2 regions of the Streptomyces sp. NPDC029152 genome follow, and region 1 is predicted to be linked to the other one. Evidence: riboswitches for the same ligand, from Rfam matches in the RefSeq annotation. Region 1 holds a riboswitch; the other holds the start of a gene.
The links. A riboswitch is a leader RNA that binds a small molecule or an ion and turns the genes downstream of it on or off. The one in region 1 is predicted to bind thiamine pyrophosphate.
Positions count from the first base shown of each region.

Region 1 (9,318 bases):
ACGCCAAGGTGTCCATCCGCTCCGTGCGCCGCAAGGCCAAGGACACCATCGACAAGATGGTCAAGGACGGCGAGGTCGGCGAGGACGAGGGCCGCCGCGCGGAGAAGGAGCTCGACGACACCACGGCCAAGTACGTCGCCCAGGTGGACGAGCTCCTGAAGCACAAGGAAGCCGAACTGCTCGAGGTCTGATGAACGACTCTTCCTGGGGAGCGCCGCCACAAGCCGGGTACTGGGGGCCGTCCGACCAGGGTCCTGCCCAGGGGACGGCCCCGGCGGGTCCCGCGTACGATGCGCACAACGCGCAGCAGACTCGCCCCATGCCCATCGTGCCCGACGTACCCGAACACGGCGGAGACCAGGATGGCGACCAGGGGGCCGCTCGGCTGAGCGGCCCCCTGTTCCGAGACGAGCCGTTCCGCGACGACACGTATCGCGGCGAGACCCCGTCGGCGCAGCCGTATGCGGCGGTGCCGCAGAATCCGGAGCCCATGCCCGACGCCCAGCAGCCGGCGCAGCCGCAGCCGCAGAAGAAGAGCGCGGGGCGCGACCTGGGCGCCGCGATAGGGGTCGGCGTCGGGCTCGGCGCGGTGATCATCGCGTCGCTGTTCGTCGTCAAGGCCGTCTTCGTCGGTGTCATCGCGATAGCCGTCGTGGTGGGTCTGTGGGAGCTGACCACGCGGCTCCAGGAGCGCAAGGACATCAAGGCGCCCCTCGTGCCGCTCGCGACCGGCGGCGCGGCGATGGTCGTCGCCGGGTACGTGCGCGGAGCCGAGGGCGCGTGGGTCGTCATGGCGCTCACGGCGCTGGCGGTCCTCGTGTGGCGGATGACCGAACCGCCGGAGGGCTACCTCAAGGACGTCACGGCGGGCCTGTTCGCGGCCTTCTACGTACCCTTCCTGGCCACGTTCGTCGCCATGATGCTGGCGGCCGACGACGGCCCCTGGCGCGTCCTGACCTTCCTGCTGCTGACGGTCGTCAGCGACACCGGCGCGTACGCCGTCGGCTGGCGCTTCGGCAGGACCAAGCTCGCCCCGCGCATCAGCCCCGGCAAGACCCGTGAGGGCCTGCTCGGAGCGGTGGCCTTCGCGATGGCGGCGGGCGCGCTGTGCATGCAGTTCCTGATCGACGGCGGTTCCTGGTGGCAGGGCCTGCTGCTGGGTCTCGCGGTCGCGGTCAGCGCCACGCTGGGCGACCTCGGCGAGTCCATGATCAAGCGGGACCTGGGCATCAAGGACATGGGCACGCTGCTGCCGGGCCACGGCGGCATCATGGACCGCCTGGACTCTCTCCTGCCGACGGCGCCGGTGGTGTGGCTGCTGCTGGTGATCTTCGTCGGCTCGGGCTGACCCTCGCGCACGACCGCGCCGGGCCCTCGTCCTCCTGCGGGACGAGGGCCCGGTCGCTTGTCGGACGCCGGGGCCCAGGGTCCCCTCAGGGCACGGGCGGGGCTGGGGGACGACGGCAGGTACCACGGGGAGCCGCCCTGCCGCCGGTGCGAGGCGCTCCCCGGCCAGAAGGGCCGGCGTCGGCCGCGGCGGTACTGCGGGGCGTGGTACCGCACGAAAACCTATGTGAGCGACGTGGTCGTCCTGATCACGGGCCTGTTCCGAGGGCGGCCGGGCCATCCCGGTGGATCTGCGACACTGGGAAGGTCATGCCTAAGCCCGGAGAACTCACATTCGTCGCCCCGCGCGGAGCCAAGAAGCCGCCGAGGCATCTCGCCGATCTCACGCCCGCCGAGCGCAAGGAGGCCGTCGCCGCGATCGGTGAGAAGCCGTTCCGCGCGAAGCAGCTCTCGCAGCACTACTTCGCGCGGTACGCCCACGACCCCGAGCAGTGGACCGACATCCCCGCCGGTTCGCGCCAGGGGCTGCGGGACGCGCTGCTGCCCGACCTGATGTCGGTCGTCCGGCACCTGTCGACCGACCAGGGCACCACCCGCAAGACGCTGTGGAAGCTGTTCGACGGGACGCTCGTCGAGTCCGTGCTCATGCGCTACCCGGACCGGGTGACCATGTGCATCAGCTCCCAGGCGGGCTGCGGCATGAACTGCCCCTTCTGCGCCACCGGACAGGCCGGGCTGGACCGGAACCTGTCCACCGCCGAGATCGTGCACCAGATCGTCGACGGCATGCGGGCGCTCAGGGACGGCGAGGTCCCCGGCGGCCCCGCGCGGCTGAGCAACATCGTCTTCATGGGCATGGGCGAGCCCCTCGCCAACTACAACCGGGTCGTCGGAGCCATCCGCCGCCTCACCGATCCCGAGCCCGACGGGCTGGGACTGTCCCAGCGCGGCATCACCGTCTCCACGGTCGGTCTGGTCCCGGCGATCCACCGGTTCGCCGACGAGGGCTTCAAGTGCCGCCTCGCCATCTCCCTGCACGCCCCCGACGACGAGCTGCGCGACACCCTCGTCCCCGTGAACACGCGGTGGAAGGTGCGCGAGGTCCTCGACGCCGGCTTCGAGTACGCGGCGAAGTCCGGTCGCCGGCTGTCCATCGAGTACGCGCTGATCCGCGACATCAACGACCAGGCGTGGCGCGGCGACCGGCTCGGACGGCTGCTCAAGGGCAAGCCGGTGCACGTCAACCTCATCCCGCTCAACCCGACGCCGGGCTCGAAGTGGACCGCCTCGCGGCCCGAGGACGAGAAGGCGTTCGTCGCGGCGATCGAGGCGCACGGTGTGCCGGTGACCATCCGGGACACCCGTGGACAGGAGATCGACGGGGCGTGTGGTCAGCTCGCCGCGAGCGAGCGGTAATCTGACCGGCGTACGTCCTCGTTTTCAGACATCTTCATATTCCGACAGGGGAGCGCCACAGCGCTGAGAGTGCGGCACCGGCCGCAGACCCTCCGAACCTGGCCCAGGTCATTCTGGGTAGGGAGATCGGTCATCACTCGAGCTGTTGCGCCCTGCCCGGGACCTCGTCAGGGGTCCCGGGCAGGGCCGCGTCTTCTCCTGGTGACCCAGGAGGAATTCCGTGAGCATCACCAAGAAGGTCAGTGCCCTGGCCGTCGGGCTCGGCCTCGTCGGCGGCCTGGCCGCCTGCGGATCGTCGTCCGACGGCGACGACCAGGGGGCCGGCGGTTCCAAGACCGTGACCCTCGTCAGCCACGACTCGTGGGCCGCGTCCAAGAACGTCATCGCGGACTTCGAGAAGAGCTCCGGCTACAAGGTCAAGGTCCTCGAGGACGGCGACGCCGGACAGGCCGTCAACAAGGCCATCCTCACCAAGGACAACCCGCAGGGCGACGTCTTCTTCGGCGTCGACAACACGCTGCTGTCCCGCGCGCTCGACAACGGCCTGTTCCAGCCGTACGAGCCCAAGGGCTCCGACATGATCCTTCCCGAGTACCGGGTCGACCAGGACAGGCACCGCGTCACGCCCATCGACACCGGTGACATCTGCGTCAACTACGACAAGGCGTACTTCAGCGAGCACAAGCTGACCCCGCCCGACTCCTTCGACGACCTCGCCAAGCCCGCGTACAAGAACCTCCTCGTCACGGAGGACGCCGGCAGCTCCTCGCCCGGCCTCGGCTTCCTGCTGGGCACCGCCGCCAGGTACGGCGACGACGGCTGGGAGGGGTACTGGAAGAAGCTGAAGGCGAACGGCGTCAAGGTCGTCGACAGCTGGGAGCAGGCGTACAACGAGGAGTTCTCCGGCTCGTCCGGCGGCAAGAAGGCGAAGGGCGACCGCCCGCTCGTCGTCTCCTACGCCTCCTCGCCCCCCGCCGAGGTGATCTACGCCGACCCGAAGCCGGACACCGCGCCCACGGGCGTCGCCACCGGCACCTGCTTCCGCCAGGTCGAGTACGCGGGCCTGCTGAGCAACGCGAAGAACCCCGAGGGCGGCAAGGCGCTGCTCGACTTCCTGATCAGCAAGGAGTTCCAGGACGACATGCCGCTGAACATGTTCGTCCACCCGGTGCGCGAGGCGGCCCAGGTCCCGCCGGAGTTCGTGAAGTACGGCCCGCAGGCCGAGAACCCGCAGACCCTGGACCCGGAGAAGATCGCCGACAACCGCGACCAGTGGGTCAAGTCGTGGACCTCGCTCCTCCTGAAGTGACCGAAGCGACCGAAGCGACCGAGGCCGCCCGCGCCGCCGGCACCCGGCGGCGCGGGAGCGCGGCGCGGCTGGCCCTGATGGCCGGCCCCGTCGCGTTCTTCGCGGTCTTCTTCGCCTACCCCGTCGCCGCGATCGTCGCGCGCGGTCTGGAGGTCGACGGGGTCTGGCGGTTCGGGCGGATCGGGGACGTGCTGGCCCAGTCCGACGTCCGGCACGTGCTGTGGTTCACCACCTGGCAGGCGCTCGCGTCCACCGCGCTCACCCTGCTGATCGCCCTGCCCGGCGCGTACGTCTTCGCCCGCCTCGACTTTCCCGGCAAGCAGGTGCTGCGGGCCGTGGTGACCGTGCCGTTCGTGCTGCCGACGGTCGTGGTGGGCACCGCGTTCCTAGCGCTCGTCGGGCGGGGCGGACTGCTCGACGAGCTGTGGGGCGTCCGGCTGGACACCACGGTGTGGGCCATCCTGCTCGCGCACGTCTTCTTCAACTACGCCGTCGTCGTACGCACCGTCGGCGGACTGTGGGCGCAGCTCGACCCGCGCCAGGAGGAGGCCGCGCGGATGCTCGGCGCCTCCCCGCTGCGGGCCTGGCGACGGGTCACCCTGCCGGCGCTCGCCCCCGCCGTGGCCGCCGCCGCGCTGATGGTGTTCCTGTTCACCTTCACCTCCTTCGGCGTCGTCCAGATCCTCGGCGGGCCCGCCTTCTCCACCCTGGAGGTGGAGATCTACCGGCAGACCTCGCAGATCTTCGACCTGTCCACGGCCGCCGTGCTGACGCTGATCCAGTTCGCCGCGGTCTGCACCATCCTCGCCGTGCACGCCTGGACGGTACGGCGGCGCGAGACGGCGCTGCGGCTGGTGGACGCCTCCCGCACCGCGCGCCGCCCGCGCGGGGCCGGGCAGTGGGCGCTGCTGGGGGGCGTGCTCGTCACCGTCGCCGTCCTCGTCGTGCTGCCGCTCGCCGTGCTGGTCCAGCGGTCGTTCGGCGCCGGCGGTCTCGGCTACTACCGGGCCCTGACCCACGAGGACGGCGGCACCTTCCTGGTCCCGCCGATCGAGGCGGTCGGCAACTCCCTGCAGTACGCCGTCGCCGCCACCGCGATCGCCGTGGTCATCGGCGGTCTGGCGGCGGCCGCGCTCACCCGGCGGGACGCGGGCCGCCTGGTGCGCGGCTTCGACGCGCTGCTGATGCTGCCGCTCGGGGTGTCCGCCGTGACGGTCGGCTTCGGTTTCCTGATCGCCCTGGACGAACCCCCGCTGGACCTCAGGTCCTCCTGGATCCTGGTGCCGCTCGCCCAGGCGCTGGTCGGCGTCCCCTTCGTCGTACGCACCATGCTGCCGGTGCTGCGGGCGGTGGACGTGCGGCTGCGGGAGGCGGCGGCGGTGCTCGGGGCGTCGCCGTGGCGGGTGTGGCGGGAGGTCGACCTGCCGATGGTGCGGCGGGCGCTGCTGATCGCCGCCGGGTTCGCCTTCGCGGTGTCGCTGGGGGAGTTCGGGGCGACCGTGTTCATCGCCCGGCCCGACAACCCGACGCTGCCGGTCGCCGTGGCGCGGCTGCTGGGGCGGCCCGGGGACCTGAACTACGGGCAGGCGATGGCCCTGTCGACGATTCTGATGGTGGTGTGCGCCGTGGCCCTGGTGGTGCTGGAGCGGCTGCGGACCGACCGGAGCGGGGAGTTCTAGGGATGCTGCTGAGTCTGCGGGGAGCGACCGTCCGCTTCGGCGGGCGGGCCGTGCTCGACGCCGTCGACCTGGAGGTCGCCGAGCACGAGGTCGTGTGCGTGCTGGGGCCCAGCGGCAGCGGCAAGTCGACGCTGCTGCGCGCGGTCGCCGGCCTCCAGCCGCTGGACGCCGGACGGGTGGTGCTGGACGGGCGGGACCAGTCCGGGGTGCCCGCGCACAAGCGCGAGGTCGGGCTGATGTTCCAGGACCACCAGCTGTTCCCGCAGCGGGACGTGGCCGGGAACATCGCCTTCGGGCCGCGGATGCGGGGTGCGTCGCGGGCCCGGCAGCAGGAGGACGTACGGGAGCTGCTGGAACTGGTGGGCCTGCCGGGCGCCGCCCGCCGGTCCGTCGCCGCGCTCTCCGGCGGTGAGCAGCAGCGGGTGGCGCTGGCCCGCGCCCTCGCGCCCCGGCCCCGGCTGCTGATGCTGGACGAGCCGCTCGGCCAGCTCGACCGCTCGCTGCGGGAGCGGTTGGTGGTGGAACTGCGCGAGCTGTTCGGCCTGTTGGGCACCACCGTGCTCGCCGTGACGCACGACCAGTCGGAGGCCTTCGCGCTCGCCGACCGGGTGGTGGTGATGCGGGACGGGCGGATCGCCCAGGAGGGGACGCCGCTTCAGGTGTGGCAGCGGCCGGCGGACGCCTTCGTGGCCCGCTTCCTCGGCTTCGACAACGTGGTGGAGGCGACCGTCGCCGGGCAGGTCGCGGCCACCCCCTGGGGCAAGGTGCCGGTCCCCGAGGACGCTCCCCAGGGCACGCGGACCGTGCTCGTGCGGCCCGCCGGGGTCAGGATCGTGCCCGCCGACGCCGGCCTGCGCTGCACGGTCGCCGCCCGCACCTTCCGCGGCACCCACGTCGCCGTCCGCCTGCAGCCCAAGGACGCGCCCCGCCTGGAGGCGGCGTGCGCGCTGCGGGCGGCTCCGGAGGTCGGGGACACGGTCGGGGTGGAGTTCGACGGGGCGGAAACCGTGGTGCTCGGGTGATCGTCCCGCTCCTAGGATGCGGGTCATGACGTCACTGGCACACGAGCGTTACTGCGACGAGACGGCCCACCAGGTCGGACAGTTGAGGGATCTGGTGACCTCCGGCACCGATCTCTCCGCCACCGTCCCGACCTGCCCGGACTGGTCCCTGGAGGACCTGGTCCGGCACACGGGAGGCGCGCTGCGCTGGGTGGAGCTGCTGGTGCGCACCCGGGCCCGGGAGAACGTCCCCGACGAGCAGGTGCCGGGCGCCGCCGGTCCGGACGCCAGGGGCGACGCCGCCGCGCTGGACGCCTGGCTGGCGGAGTCGGGCGAGGCGCTCGTCGGCGCGCTGCGCGAGGCCGGGCCGGAGGCGAAGGTGTGGTCGTGGAGCGGGCGGCACGACGCGGGCTTCTGGGCGCGCCGGATGACGCACGAGGTCACCGTCCACCGCGCGGACGCCGTGCTCACCGCCGGACAGCCCTACCGCGTGGCGCCGGACGTGGCCGCCGACGCGATCGACGAATGGCTGGAGATCGTCCAGTTCGTGCAGCGGACCGGCACGGACCCCGAGGCGAACGAGCTGCGCGGGCCCGGCCGGAGCATCCACCTGCACGCCACCGACGCCGCTTTGGAACTGAACGCCGAGTGGCTGATCGAGCTCGGCGAGGACGGCCTCACCTGGCGCCGCGGCCACGAGAAGGCGGACGCCGTTCTGCGGGGGCCCCTCACGGACGTCCTGCTCGCCTTCTACCGCCGGCTGCCGCTGGACGCCCCCGGTCTGGAGGTGCTCGGCGAGCGGGAGTTGCTGGAGTTCTGGCTGGAGCGGGCCTCGTTCGGCTGACACGACGGTGGCCCGTCCCCGGCCGGGGACGGGCCACCGTTCGTACGGATGTCACAGGGCGTCAGCGGCTGCCGTTCGCCCCGCGACGGCGCAGGCCGAAGAAGACCGCGCCGCCACCGACGACGACGAGGGCCGCCGCGATGCCGACGATCATGCCGGTGTTGGAGTTCGCACCGGTCTCGGCGAGGTGGGACTCACCGGCCGCCGGGGACGGGGCGCTGCTCGGCACGGCCGCCGGGGCGGTGCTCTCGCTCTGCGAGGCGGAGGGGGCCGACGGCGACGGGGCCGGAGCCGGCGTCCCGGTCTCCTCGGCCGGGGCGGACGAGCTCTGGGAGGGGGTCGGGGACGGCGTGTCCTCGGTCTCGCAGGCGGTCGCCGGGGTCACGAGGTTCGGCTCGATGTCCTCGTCGACGTAGCCGCCGGCCTTGACGTGGATGCGGTACTCGGCGTTCGGCTTCCAGTCCGCGGCGAAGGTGATGGTGCTGCCCTCGCGGGAGCCCCTGACCACCTGCTCGCCGATCTTCTGGGCGTCGGAGCCCTTGTTCTCCAGGTACACGGTGACGGTGGCGGGGACGCCGGCGGGGTCCACGTCGGTGACGGTGATGATCCCCTTGCCGCCGTCGCACGTGGCGGCGGCGGAGAACTCGCCGATGTCGCAGGCGAAGGCGTTGCCGGCGGCGCCGATCGCGAGGGCCGCCGTGGCCGAGGCGACGCCGAGGGCACGGACGCTACGGCGGGACGCCGTGCGGCTGAGTATGGACAGGACTGCCACGTTGTTCCTTCACGGGAAGCGCGGATGCGGGGGGTGGAGAGGGTGCCGATGCCATCGCCGGTGTCTGCTCCGATGCCATCGACACTCCCAGGAGCCTCACTGGTCTATAAGCGGTGCATAAGCAGTGTCAACGCCTGTACCCGCCAAGCGCGTTGGCTTTGCCCTCTCATTAACCGCCGAGACGTTTCAGCGCCTCGGGGGCCTCCTCGATCCGGTCCACCAGCGCGATCCGGGCCTCCATGGACCGCCCCTCGGCCAGCGACGTCAGCAGCGGCCAGGCCGGCAGCGTCCGCGTCCAGTGCGCCCGGTCCACGAGCACCATGGGGGTGGGACCGCCCCGTGACTCGTAGTAGTTGGGCGTCGCGTTGTCGAAGATCTCCTGGACGGTGCCGGCGGCGCCCGGCAGGAACACCACGCCCGCGGTCGAGCGCGCCAGCAGGCCGTCCTCGCGGGTGGCGTTGGCGAAGTACTTGGCGATGTGCGCCGCGAAGGCGTTCGGCGGCTCGTGGCCGTAGAACCAGGTCGGGATGCCGACCGAGGCACCGCCCCCGGGCCAGCGCTCCCGCACCTCGAAGGCGGAGCGCGCCCAGTCGGTGACCGACGGCGCGAACGACGTGACCTTCGCGAGGAGCGTCAGGGCGTCGTCCAGCATGCCGTCGCGGAACGGGGCGGAGTACGCGCCGAGGTTCGCGGCCTCCATGGCGCCCGGTCCGCCACCGGTGGCGACGGTGAACCCGGCGCGGGTCAGCTCGCGCCCCAGACGCGCGGCGCCCGCGTAGGCGAGGGTGCCGCGGGCCATGGCGTGGCCGCCCATGACGCCCACCACCCGCGCTTTGGCCAGGAGTTCGTCGACCGCGTCCGAGACCGCGTCGTCGTGGATCGCGCGCAGCATGGAGGCGAACACGTCGCCGTCCGCCTTGGTGTGCTGGAACCAGGTGTGGGCCAGCGCG
Region 1 is NZ_JBVHWR010000016.1:52,825-62,142, reverse strand. Features, by position in the region: gene frr (ribosome recycling factor) at 1-191, shown strand, start outside; gene ACZ4V6_RS28330 (phosphatidate cytidylyltransferase) at 191-1,348, shown strand; gene rlmN (dual-specificity RNA methyltransferase RlmN) at 1,657-2,763, shown strand; TPP riboswitch at 2,800-2,905, shown strand; gene ACZ4V6_RS28320 (thiamine ABC transporter substrate-binding protein) at 2,984-4,072, shown strand; gene ACZ4V6_RS28315 (ABC transporter permease) at 4,150-5,751, shown strand; gene ACZ4V6_RS28310 (ABC transporter ATP-binding protein) at 5,754-6,773, shown strand; gene ACZ4V6_RS28305 (maleylpyruvate isomerase family mycothiol-dependent enzyme) at 6,799-7,596, shown strand; gene ACZ4V6_RS28300 (LAETG motif-containing sortase-dependent surface protein) at 7,658-8,368, opposite strand; gene ACZ4V6_RS28295 (LOG family protein) at 8,538-9,318, opposite strand, start outside.

Region 2 (9,318 bases), on a different contig from region 1:
TCGCGGACGGCACGGAGGTCTCCCTGCCGAACGCCTCGCGGGCGGGCGTGGTCGCCGCCCTGGACGAGGCGCTCGGCCCGCCCGCCGGGCAGCGCTGGGGTGATCTGCTGGTGCGGGCCCGGGAGGCCTGGGACCGCACCCGCCGGCCACTGCTCGAGGAACCCCTGTGGCCCGACTGGCAGGTGCTGGCCGAACGCGAGCCCTACCCCGCGGTCCCCCACAAGCGGCTGCTGCGCACCCGCCGGGCCGGCACGCTCGCCGAGGTCGCCGCCTGGGAGCTGCGGGACCCCCGGCTCACCGCCCTGCTGGAGGGCCACGCGCTCGCGTACGGCCTCGATCCGCGGACCGTCCCGGCGAACGCGGCCGTGCTGCCGTACATGGAGCACGCCTTCGGCATGTGGTACGTGCGCGGCGGTCTGCGGGAGCTGGCGCGGGCGGTGTACGAGCGGTGCCGGGCCCGCCGGGTCGAGTTCCGCTTCGGCACCGAGGTCACCAGGATCGTCGAGAAGGACGGCCGGGTGGCGGGCGTGGAGCTGGCCGGCGGTGGGACGGCCGAGGCCGAGTACGTGGTCGCCGGTGTGGCGCCCGCCGTGCTGGACCGCCTCGCCGGGGACACGGTGGTGCGCGGCGCGGGCGAGGTTCCGCCGCAGCGCGGGGCGGCGAGCCGGCTCACGGTGCTGCTGGCGCTGCGGGGCGGCCGCCCCGGGGGCACGGCGCACCGGACGGTGGTGCACGCCCGGGACCGGGCGGGCGAGCTGGACTCGCTGTTCGGTGCCGCGCCCGGCGCGCCCGCGGAGCCGACCGTCACGGTCCTGCGGCCCGACGACCCGGGGCTGGTCCCCGGCCCGGACCACGAGGCGGTCACGCTCACCTCGGTGGTGCCCGCGGGCGCCGACGCGGCGGGCCGTGCCGAGCGTCTCGTCGCCGTCGCCGAGCGGGCCGTGCCGGGGCTGCGCGACCGTCTCCTGTGGCAGGAGGTGCGCACCCCGGCCGACATCGCGGCGGAGACCGGGGCGGCGGGCGGCGCGGTTCCGGCTCCGGCGCTGGCGGCGGCGGACGGGCGGCTGCTGCACGCGTCCAACAGCACGCGTCTCACGGGGCTGTTCACGGCGGGCGGCTGGTCGCACCCCGGCGGCGGGCTGCCGCACGCGGGCATGTCGGGCGCGCTGGTCGCCGGACTCGTCGTGGAGGGACCGGACTTCCGGGGCTCGCAGTGACCGGCGGGCCCGTCACCGGGCCCGGGTGCCGTCAGTAGCGGTACTGCTCGTCGTATCCCTGGCTCGGGCCCTGTGCCTGGCCGTCGCCCTGGTACGGGTACGCCTGCTCCGGCGGGAGCTCGGCGCCGTACGGATCGTCGGCGGTGCGCTGCTGCGGCACCCACACCCCGCCGGGCGGGGTCTCGCCGGCGTGGCCGCCGGGCGTCCCGGCGGGGAACTGGCCCTGGCCGTAGCCCTGCTGGCCGTACTGCGCCCCGCCGGTGGCGTCGTAGCCGCCGGTGTCGTACGCCCCGCCGCCGTAGGTGTGGGTGCCGATGTAGGGGTCGGAGTAGGCGGCGTACTGCTGCCCGCCGGTGTCGTAGCCGTAGTCCTGCCCGCCGTAGCCGGAGTGGTCGTGGGCGTAGGCCTGGCCGGGGCTCTGCGCGGCCGGCGTCTGCTGGTCCTGGCCGTAACCGGAGTCGGCGCCGTACACGCCGTACGAGCCGCTGTCGTCCGGCATGGGCTGCGGCGCGTAGACGGCGGTGGTCTCGGCGGGGCGGACCGGGGTGAAGACGTCGTCCCGGTCGTAGTCGTCGTGGCCGTAGGAGAGGCCGTCGTGGCCCGGTGCGCCTTCCTCGTGGGGGGCGGTGGCGGCGTCGCCCGCCTCCAGGCCGGAGACCTCCAACGTCGGTTCCCGGCGGCTCCGTTCGGGGCGGCGGCGCTTGCTGCCCACCAGGCCCTGAGGGGCGTTGACCGCCCATCCGGCCTCGAAGCCGCGACGGAACGACAGGGTGACGTAGGTCTGGCCGACCGCGAAGGCGGCGGCGCCCACCCCGATGACGAGCACGTTCGACATCAGCACGCCGGCCACCACGCCGGTGAACCCGCCGAAGGCGAGCAGCCGCCAGCGCAGCCGCGCCTTGTACTGCAGCAGCACCTCACCGAGCAGCCACAGCGCGACGACGCCGAACGCGATGTAGAGGACCGTCCAGCCCATGTACGCCCCTCTCCCAGTGGCCGTTACGCAGTGTGTCGCAAATACGTGCGGCCGGTCTAGGCCCGCGGGGGGTGGTGCAGGCCCAGGTTCTCGTAGATTTCCAGTGTCGCCGTGGAGTTGTTGAGCGTGATGAAGTGCAGTCCGGGCACACCCTCGGCCAGCAGCCGCGCGCAGAACTCCGTGGCGAACTCGATGCCAATGGAGCGTACAGCCGCCGGATCGTCCTGTGCCGAGAGGATCCGCTCTTTCAGCTCGGCCGGGAACGAGGCGTTGCTGAGTTTCGGCAGTCTCTCCAGCATCTTCACACTGGTCACCGGCATGACCTCGGGGATGACCGGGGTCTCGCAGCCGGCCGCGGCGACCCGGTCGCGCAGGCGCAGGTACGACTCGGGCTGGAAGAACATCTGCGTGATCGCGTAGTCGGCGCCGGCCCGGCACTTGTCGACGAAGTGCGCGACGTCCGTGTCCCAGTCGGCGGAGCGCGGGTGCATCTCCGGGAAGGCCGCGACGCCGACGCAGAAGTCGCCCGACTCCTTGATGAGGCGCACCAGCTCGGCGGCGTAGGTGAGGCCCCGGGGGTGCGGGACCCACTCGGCCGTCGGGTCGCCGGGCGGGTCGCCGCGCACGGCCAGCATGTTGCGGATCCCCGCGTCGGCGTACTGGCCGATGATGTTGCGCAGTTCCGCGACGGAGTGGTCGACCGCGGTGAGGTGGGCGACCGGGGTCAGGGTCGTGTCGGCGACGATCTGCTCGGTCTCCTTGACCGTGCCCGCGCGGGTGGAGCCGCCCGCGCCGTAGGTCACGGAGACGAAGTCGGGGGCGACCGCCTCCACCCTCCTGAGCGCGCTCCACAGGTTCCTCTCGCCCTTGGGCGTCTTCGGCGCGGAGAACTCGAACGAGTACGTCGTCTTGCCGGCGGCGAGGATGTCCCGCACGGTGCGTGCGCGATCCGTCCTGGTGGATGCGGTTCCGAGGGCCATACGGGCAGGTTAGCCAGGGAGCGGCGGCCCCCCAACCGGATGCGGGACATTTGTCCGTATTGCCGGTTTGTTGTCCATCCCTTGGACACGTGCCCCCGGCAACCGCGCCGGACGCGCTCCCGTCCTACGCCTGCCGCAGGCGCTTCGCGAACTCGGCCGCCGCCGCTCCGGGGTCGTCCGCCGCGGTGATGGCGCGGACGACGACGACCCGGCGGGCGCCGGCGTCCAGCACCTCGTCGAGGTTGCCGAGGTCGATGCCGCCGATGGCGAACCAGGGGCGGTCGGTGCCCAGGGACGCGGTGTACCGGACCAGGCCGAGGCCGGGCGCGTGGCGGCCGGGCTTGGTGGGGGTCGGCCAGCACGGGCCGGTGCAGAAGTAGTCCACGCCCTCCTGGACGGCGGCCGCGGCGGCCTCGGCCTCGGCGTGCGTGGAGCGGCCCACGAGGACGTCGTCGCCGAGGATCGCCCGGGCGGCCGGCACCGGGAGGTCGCCCTGGCCGAGGTGCAGCACGTCGGCGCCGGCGGCGTGGGCGACGTCCGCCCGGTCGTTGACCGCGAGGAGCTTGCCGTGGCGGGCGCAGGCGTCGGCGAAGACCTCGAGGTGCTCCAGCTCCTCGGCGGCCTCCATGCCCTTGTCGCGCAGCTGCACGATGTCGACGCCGCCGGCCAGCACCGCGTCCAGGAAGGCGGGCAGGTCGCCCTGGGTCCTGCGGGCGTCCGTGCACAGGTAGAGCCGGGCGTCGGCGAGCCGGGCGCGTGCGGTGGCGGCGGTCTCGGGCATGGGTGTGTCCCCCCAGGTCGATGACGTACGGGCCGTGCCGTACGGGCCGCGAGGGTCGCGGCCCGTACGGCGGGCGGCGTGTCGGGTCAGACGGCGAGCGCCTGGGCGCGGCGCTTCACCTCCGTGCCGCGATTCTCGCTCAGCGCCTGCGCGGGGGTGCCGGGCAGGGTCGGGTCGGGCGTGAAGAGCCACTCGAGCATCTCCTCGACCGTGAAGCCGTCGTCCCGCAGCAGGGTCAGGGTCCCGACCAGGCCCTTGACGACCTTGTCCCCGTCGATGAAGGCCGCCGGGACGTGCAGCGCGCGGTTCTCGCCACGGCGTACGGCGATGAGCTGGCCTTCCTTGATCAGCTGCCGCACGCGGGTCACCTCGACACCGAGCATCTCGGCGATGTCGGGGACGGTGAGCCAGGCGGGTACGAGAGCATCGATCTTTGCGTCAATCTCGGTCACGCCTCCAGCCTGCCATCTGGCACCGACAGTCGGAAGCCGGACCCGGTCCAACCCGCCGACGGCGGACTACGCCGTCGCCGCCTTCAGCGGCCTCGCGGGGTCGGCGAGCAGCCGCGGATCCATCCTGGCGCCCGCCTCGATCAGGCGTCTGCCCTGGGCCAGGTCCCGGGGGCGGCCCACCGCCAGCAGGGCGACCAGCCGCTCGTCGCGCAGCCAGCAGACCGTCCAGGCGGGACCGGAGGGGTCCCCCCGCCACAGGGTGGTGTCGGCGGACGCGTGATGACCCGCGTACTGGACGAACCGGCCGAACTGCTCGGACCAGAAGTACGGCACCGGGTCGTAGGGCGCCGGGGCCTCGCCGGCGGCGGCGCCGACGAGGTCGGCGGCGACCGTGCGCGGGCCCTGGAGGGCGTTGTCCCAGTGGTGGACGAGCAGCCGCTCCCCGTAGCGGCCGGAGGGGAAGGACGCGCAGTCGCCGACCGCGTGGACGTCCGGCACGGAGGTGCGCAGGCGGTCGTCGGCCAGGATCTCGCCGTGCGGGCCGAGCTCGATGCCGGAGCCGGCGAGCCAGGCGGTGGCGGGACGGGCGCCGACGCCGACGACGACGGCGCCGGCGGGCAGCCGCGAACCGTCGTCGAGGACGACGTGGCCCGGCTCGCCGGGTTCGACGCGCTCCACGCGCGCGTGGGTGCGCAGTACGGCGCCCGCGTCGGCGTACCAGGCGGTCATGGGGGCGGCGACCTCGGCGGGCAGCGCGCCGGCGAGGGGCCGGTCGGCGGCCTCCACGACGGTCACCGCGCAGCCCGCCTCGCGCGCGGCGGTGGCGAACTCGGCGCCGATCCAGCCCGCGCCGACGACCACGATGTCGTGCTGCCGGGCGAGCACCGGGCGCAGCCGCTCGGCGTCGTCGAGGGTGCGCAGCAGATGCACGCCGGGGACGCCCTCGGCACCGGGCAGCCGGACCGGTTCGGCGCCGGTCGCGACGACGAGGGCGTCGTACGGCACGGGCCCGGCGGAGGTGTCCAGGAGGTGCGCGGCGGGGCGCAGGCCCAGTGCCTCGCAGCCGAGCCGCAGCTCGATGCCGAGCGCCTCGAAGTCGACGTCGAAGGCGGACCCCTCGGCCGTGCCGAGCAGGACGGCCTTGGACAGCGGGGGGCGGTCGTAGGGCTGGTGGGGCTCGGCGCCGATCAGTGTCACGGCGCCGGTGAAACCCTGTTCGCGCAGGGCGACCGCGGTCTGCACGCCCGCCATGCCCGCGCCGACGACGACCACGCGACGCTCCGCGTCCGCTCCCCGCTCCTGCGTCTGCTCGTTCACCTGATCACCTTAGACACCCGGCGGATCACCGGTCAGTCCTCGTGCGCGGTGATCTCCTCCACAACGCTCGTCCCGCTGCCCCGCCGCGACTCCCACTCCCAGGTCTCCTCCAGGCGCACCCGCCCGTCGGGCAGGTCGACGACCGTCGACACGCAGTGGCCCGACGACGTGCTGCCGTCGGTCCTGAGCTGCACGTACCGGAAGTCGAGCCGGTCGCCCGCGCGGGTGCCCACCAGCCGGCCGCGGACGACGTCGCCGCCCGCGTACTCGGCCCAGACCTCGCCGTCCTCCTCGTGGTAGGTGAACCGGGTGCGGGTGCCCACCTGGCCGGGGGCCTGGTCGGCGACCGGGGCGAGGACGAGACCGTCGAGCGAACGGGCCATGGTGGAGGGCTCCCTTACGAGTTCGGCGCGCTGCGGGCTAGGGTGGCCAACGTAAGGCACTCGCGGGAGCCCGGACGCACCGGGCTGAGAGGGAGGCTGGCGGCCTCCGACCGTACGAACCTGATCCGGGTCATGCCGGCGAAGGGAGGGGCTGGACGCCCATGTCGTCCTCACCGATCGCACCGTCCGTACCACCCCGCGCGTCCGACGTCCTCGTCGTGGGCGGCGGGATCATCGGCCTGGTCACGGCCTGGCGGTCCGCGCAGCGCGGGCTCGCCACGGCGCTCGTGGACCCCGAGCCGGGCGGCGGCGCCGCCCAGGTGGCGGCCGGGATGCTGGCCGCCGTCACGGAACTGCACTACGGCGAGCAGACGCTGCTCGCGCTCAACCTCGCCTCGGCCCGCCGCTATCCGGAGTTCGCCGCCGAGCTGACCGACCTCACGGGCCACGACCTCGGGTACCGCCGCTGCGGCACCCTGGCCGTCGCGCTGGACGCCGACGACCGCGCCCACCTGCGGGAACTGCACGCGCTGCAGGAGCGCTCGGGCCTGGAGTCGGAGTGGCTGTCGGGGCGCGAGTGCCGGCGACTGGAGCCGATGCTCGCGCCGGGCGTGCGCGGGGGCCTGCGGGTGGACGGCGACCACCAGATCGACCCCCGGCGTCTGGCCGGCGCGCTGGTGGCCGCCTGCGAACGCGCGGGTGTGGTCCTGCACCGGGCGTGGGCCGAGCGGCTCACCGTCGCGGGCGACCGGGCGACCGGCGTGGTCACGGCCGACGGCACGGCGCTGGCGGCCGGGCAGGTGGTGCTGGCCGGGGGCAGCCTGAGCGGGCGCCTCGCGGGCGTGCCGGAGGCCGTGCTGCCGCCGGTGCGGCCGGTGAAGGGGCAGGTGCTGCGCCTGACCATGCCGCGGACGCACGGACCGCTGCTGAACCGGACGGTGCGTGCCGTGGTGCGCGGCAACCCCCTCTACCTGGTGCCCCGGGAGAACGGCGAGCTGGTCGTCGGCGCCACCAGCGAGGAGCAGGGCTGGGACACGACGGTGACCGCGGGCGGCGTCTACGAGCTGCTGCGCGACGCCCACGAGCTGGTCCCGGGAATCACCGAGCTGCCCCTCACGGAGACCCGCGCGGGTCTGCGCCCCGGCTCCCCCGACAACGCCCCGCTGCTCGGCCCGGCCGGGCTGGAGGGGCTGCTGCTGGCCACCGGGCACCACCGCAACGGCGTGCTGCTGACGCCGGTCACCGGCGACGCGATGGCCCACGTCCTGACCACCGGGGAGCTCCCCGAGGAGGCCCGCCCCTTCACCCCCCGGCGCTTCGGCGCCGCCCCCGCGCTCCCGGAGCAGACCCCGGAGCAGACCGTACTCACGGAGCAGACCGCATGAACATCTCCGTCAACGGGGAGCCGCGCGAGGTGGCTCCCGGCACGGCCCTGGACGCCCTGGTGGGCACGCTCACCGCGGCCCCCTCCGGAGTGGCCGCCGCCCTGAACGAGACCGTCGTCCCGCGCGCGCAGTGGTCCGCCACCGCCCTGGCCGACGGCGACCGCGTCGAGGTCCTCACCGCCGTCCAAGGAGGCTGACCCATGGCCGACGACCCCTTCCTCCTCGGCGGTACGGCCTACACGTCCCGCCTGATCATGGGCACCGGCGGCGCGCCCAGCCTGGACGTGCTGGAGCACGCGCTGGTGGCGTCCGGGACGGAGCTGACGACCGTCGCGATGCGCAGGGTGAACCCGTCCGTGCACGGCTCCGTGCTGTCGGTCCTGGAGAAGCTCGGCATCCGGGTGCTGCCGAACACGGCCGGCTGCTTCACCGCCGGGGAGGCCGTCCTCACCGCCCGCCTCGCGCGCGAGGCCCTCGGCACGGACCTGGTCAAGCTGGAGGTCATCGCCGACGAGCGCACCCTGCTGCCGGACCCGATCGAGCTGCTGGACGCGGCCGAGACGCTGGTGGACGACGGCTTCACGGTGCTGCCGTACACCAACGACGACCCGGTCCTCGCCCGGAAGCTGGAGGACGTCGGGTGCGCGGCGATCATGCCGCTCGGATCGCCGATCGGCTCCGGGCTCGGCATCCGCAACCCGCACAACTTCCAGCTGATCGTGGAGCACGCGCGCGTGCCGGTGATCCTGGACGCGGGGGCCGGTACGGCCTCCGACGTGGCGCTGGCGATGGAGCTGGGGTGCGCGGGTGTGATGCTGGCCTCGGCGGTGACGCGGGCGCAGGAGCCGGTGCTGATGGCCGCGGCGATGCGCTCCGCGGTGGAGGCGGGGCGGCTGGCCCGGCGGGCGGGGCGGATCCCGCGGCGGCACTTCGCGGAGGCGTCGTCCCCGGCGGAGGGCTTGGCGGTGCTGGACCCGGAGCGGCCCGCCTTCCAGGCGCCGGGCGCCGGGCCGGTGGAGGCGCGGCCGCCCGCGGCTCCCGCGGACACGGACGTCACAGGTCCGCTGCAGTAGCGCTGCGATCTCGGGCGTGGCGGCGGGGTGTCCGCGCCGGCTCGTACACTCGCCTGCGTGGACACGACCCTTCAGGACCCTCTGGTCGGGCAGGTGCTCGACGGCCGGTACCGCGTCGAGGCGCGGATCGCGGTCGGCGGGATGGCCACGGTCTACCGGGCCGTGGACACCCGCCTGGACCGCGTGCTCGCGCTGAAGGTGATGCACCCGACGCTCGCCACCGACGCCGCCTTCGTCGAGCGGTTCATCCGCGAGGCCAAGTCGGTGGCCCGGCTCGACCACCCCAACGTCGTCCAGGTCTTCGACCAGGGGGCCGAGGGGGCGTACGTCTACCTGGCCATGGAGTACATCGCCGGCTGCACCCTGCGCGACGTGCTGCGCGAACGCGGGGCGCTCCAGCCGCGGGCCGCGCTGGACATCCTGGAGCCGATGCTGGCCGCGCTGGGCGCCGCCCACCGGGCCGGGTTCGTGCACCGCGACATGAAGCCGGAGAACGTGCTGATAGGGGACGACGGCCGGGTCAAGGTCGCCGACTTCGGGCTGGTGCGGGCCGTGGACACGGTCACCAGCACCACCGGGTCGGTCCTGGGCACGGTCTCCTACCTGGCGCCCGAGCAGATCGAGCACGGCGCCGCCGACCCGAGGGTCGACGTCTACGCGTGCGGTGTCGTGCTGTACGAGATGCTGACCGGCGGCAAGCCGCACGAGGGGGACTCCCCCGCCCAGATCCTCTACAAGCACCTCCACGAGGACG
Region 2 is NZ_JBVHWR010000007.1:68,639-77,956, reverse strand. Features, by position in the region: gene ACZ4V6_RS16620 (phytoene desaturase family protein) at 1-1,217, shown strand, start outside; gene ACZ4V6_RS16615 (SCO2102 family sporulation regulator) at 1,249-2,193, opposite strand; gene metF (methylenetetrahydrofolate reductase [NAD(P)H]) at 2,250-3,173, opposite strand; gene thiE (thiamine phosphate synthase) at 3,298-3,954, opposite strand; gene ACZ4V6_RS16600 (Rv2175c family DNA-binding protein) at 4,041-4,406, opposite strand; gene ACZ4V6_RS16595 (NAD(P)/FAD-dependent oxidoreductase) at 4,473-5,723, opposite strand; gene ACZ4V6_RS16590 (avidin-fold protein) at 5,756-6,106, opposite strand; TPP riboswitch at 6,159-6,270, shown strand; gene thiO (glycine oxidase ThiO) at 6,268-7,491, shown strand; gene thiS (sulfur carrier protein ThiS) at 7,488-7,688, shown strand; partial or broken gene ACZ4V6_RS16575 (thiazole synthase) at 7,692-8,483, shown strand; gene pknB (Stk1 family PASTA domain-containing Ser/Thr kinase) at 8,622-9,318, shown strand, end outside.
Region 2: another riboswitch for thiamine pyrophosphate. It lies ahead of thiO (glycine oxidase ThiO); the one in region 1 lies ahead of ACZ4V6_RS28320 (thiamine ABC transporter substrate-binding protein).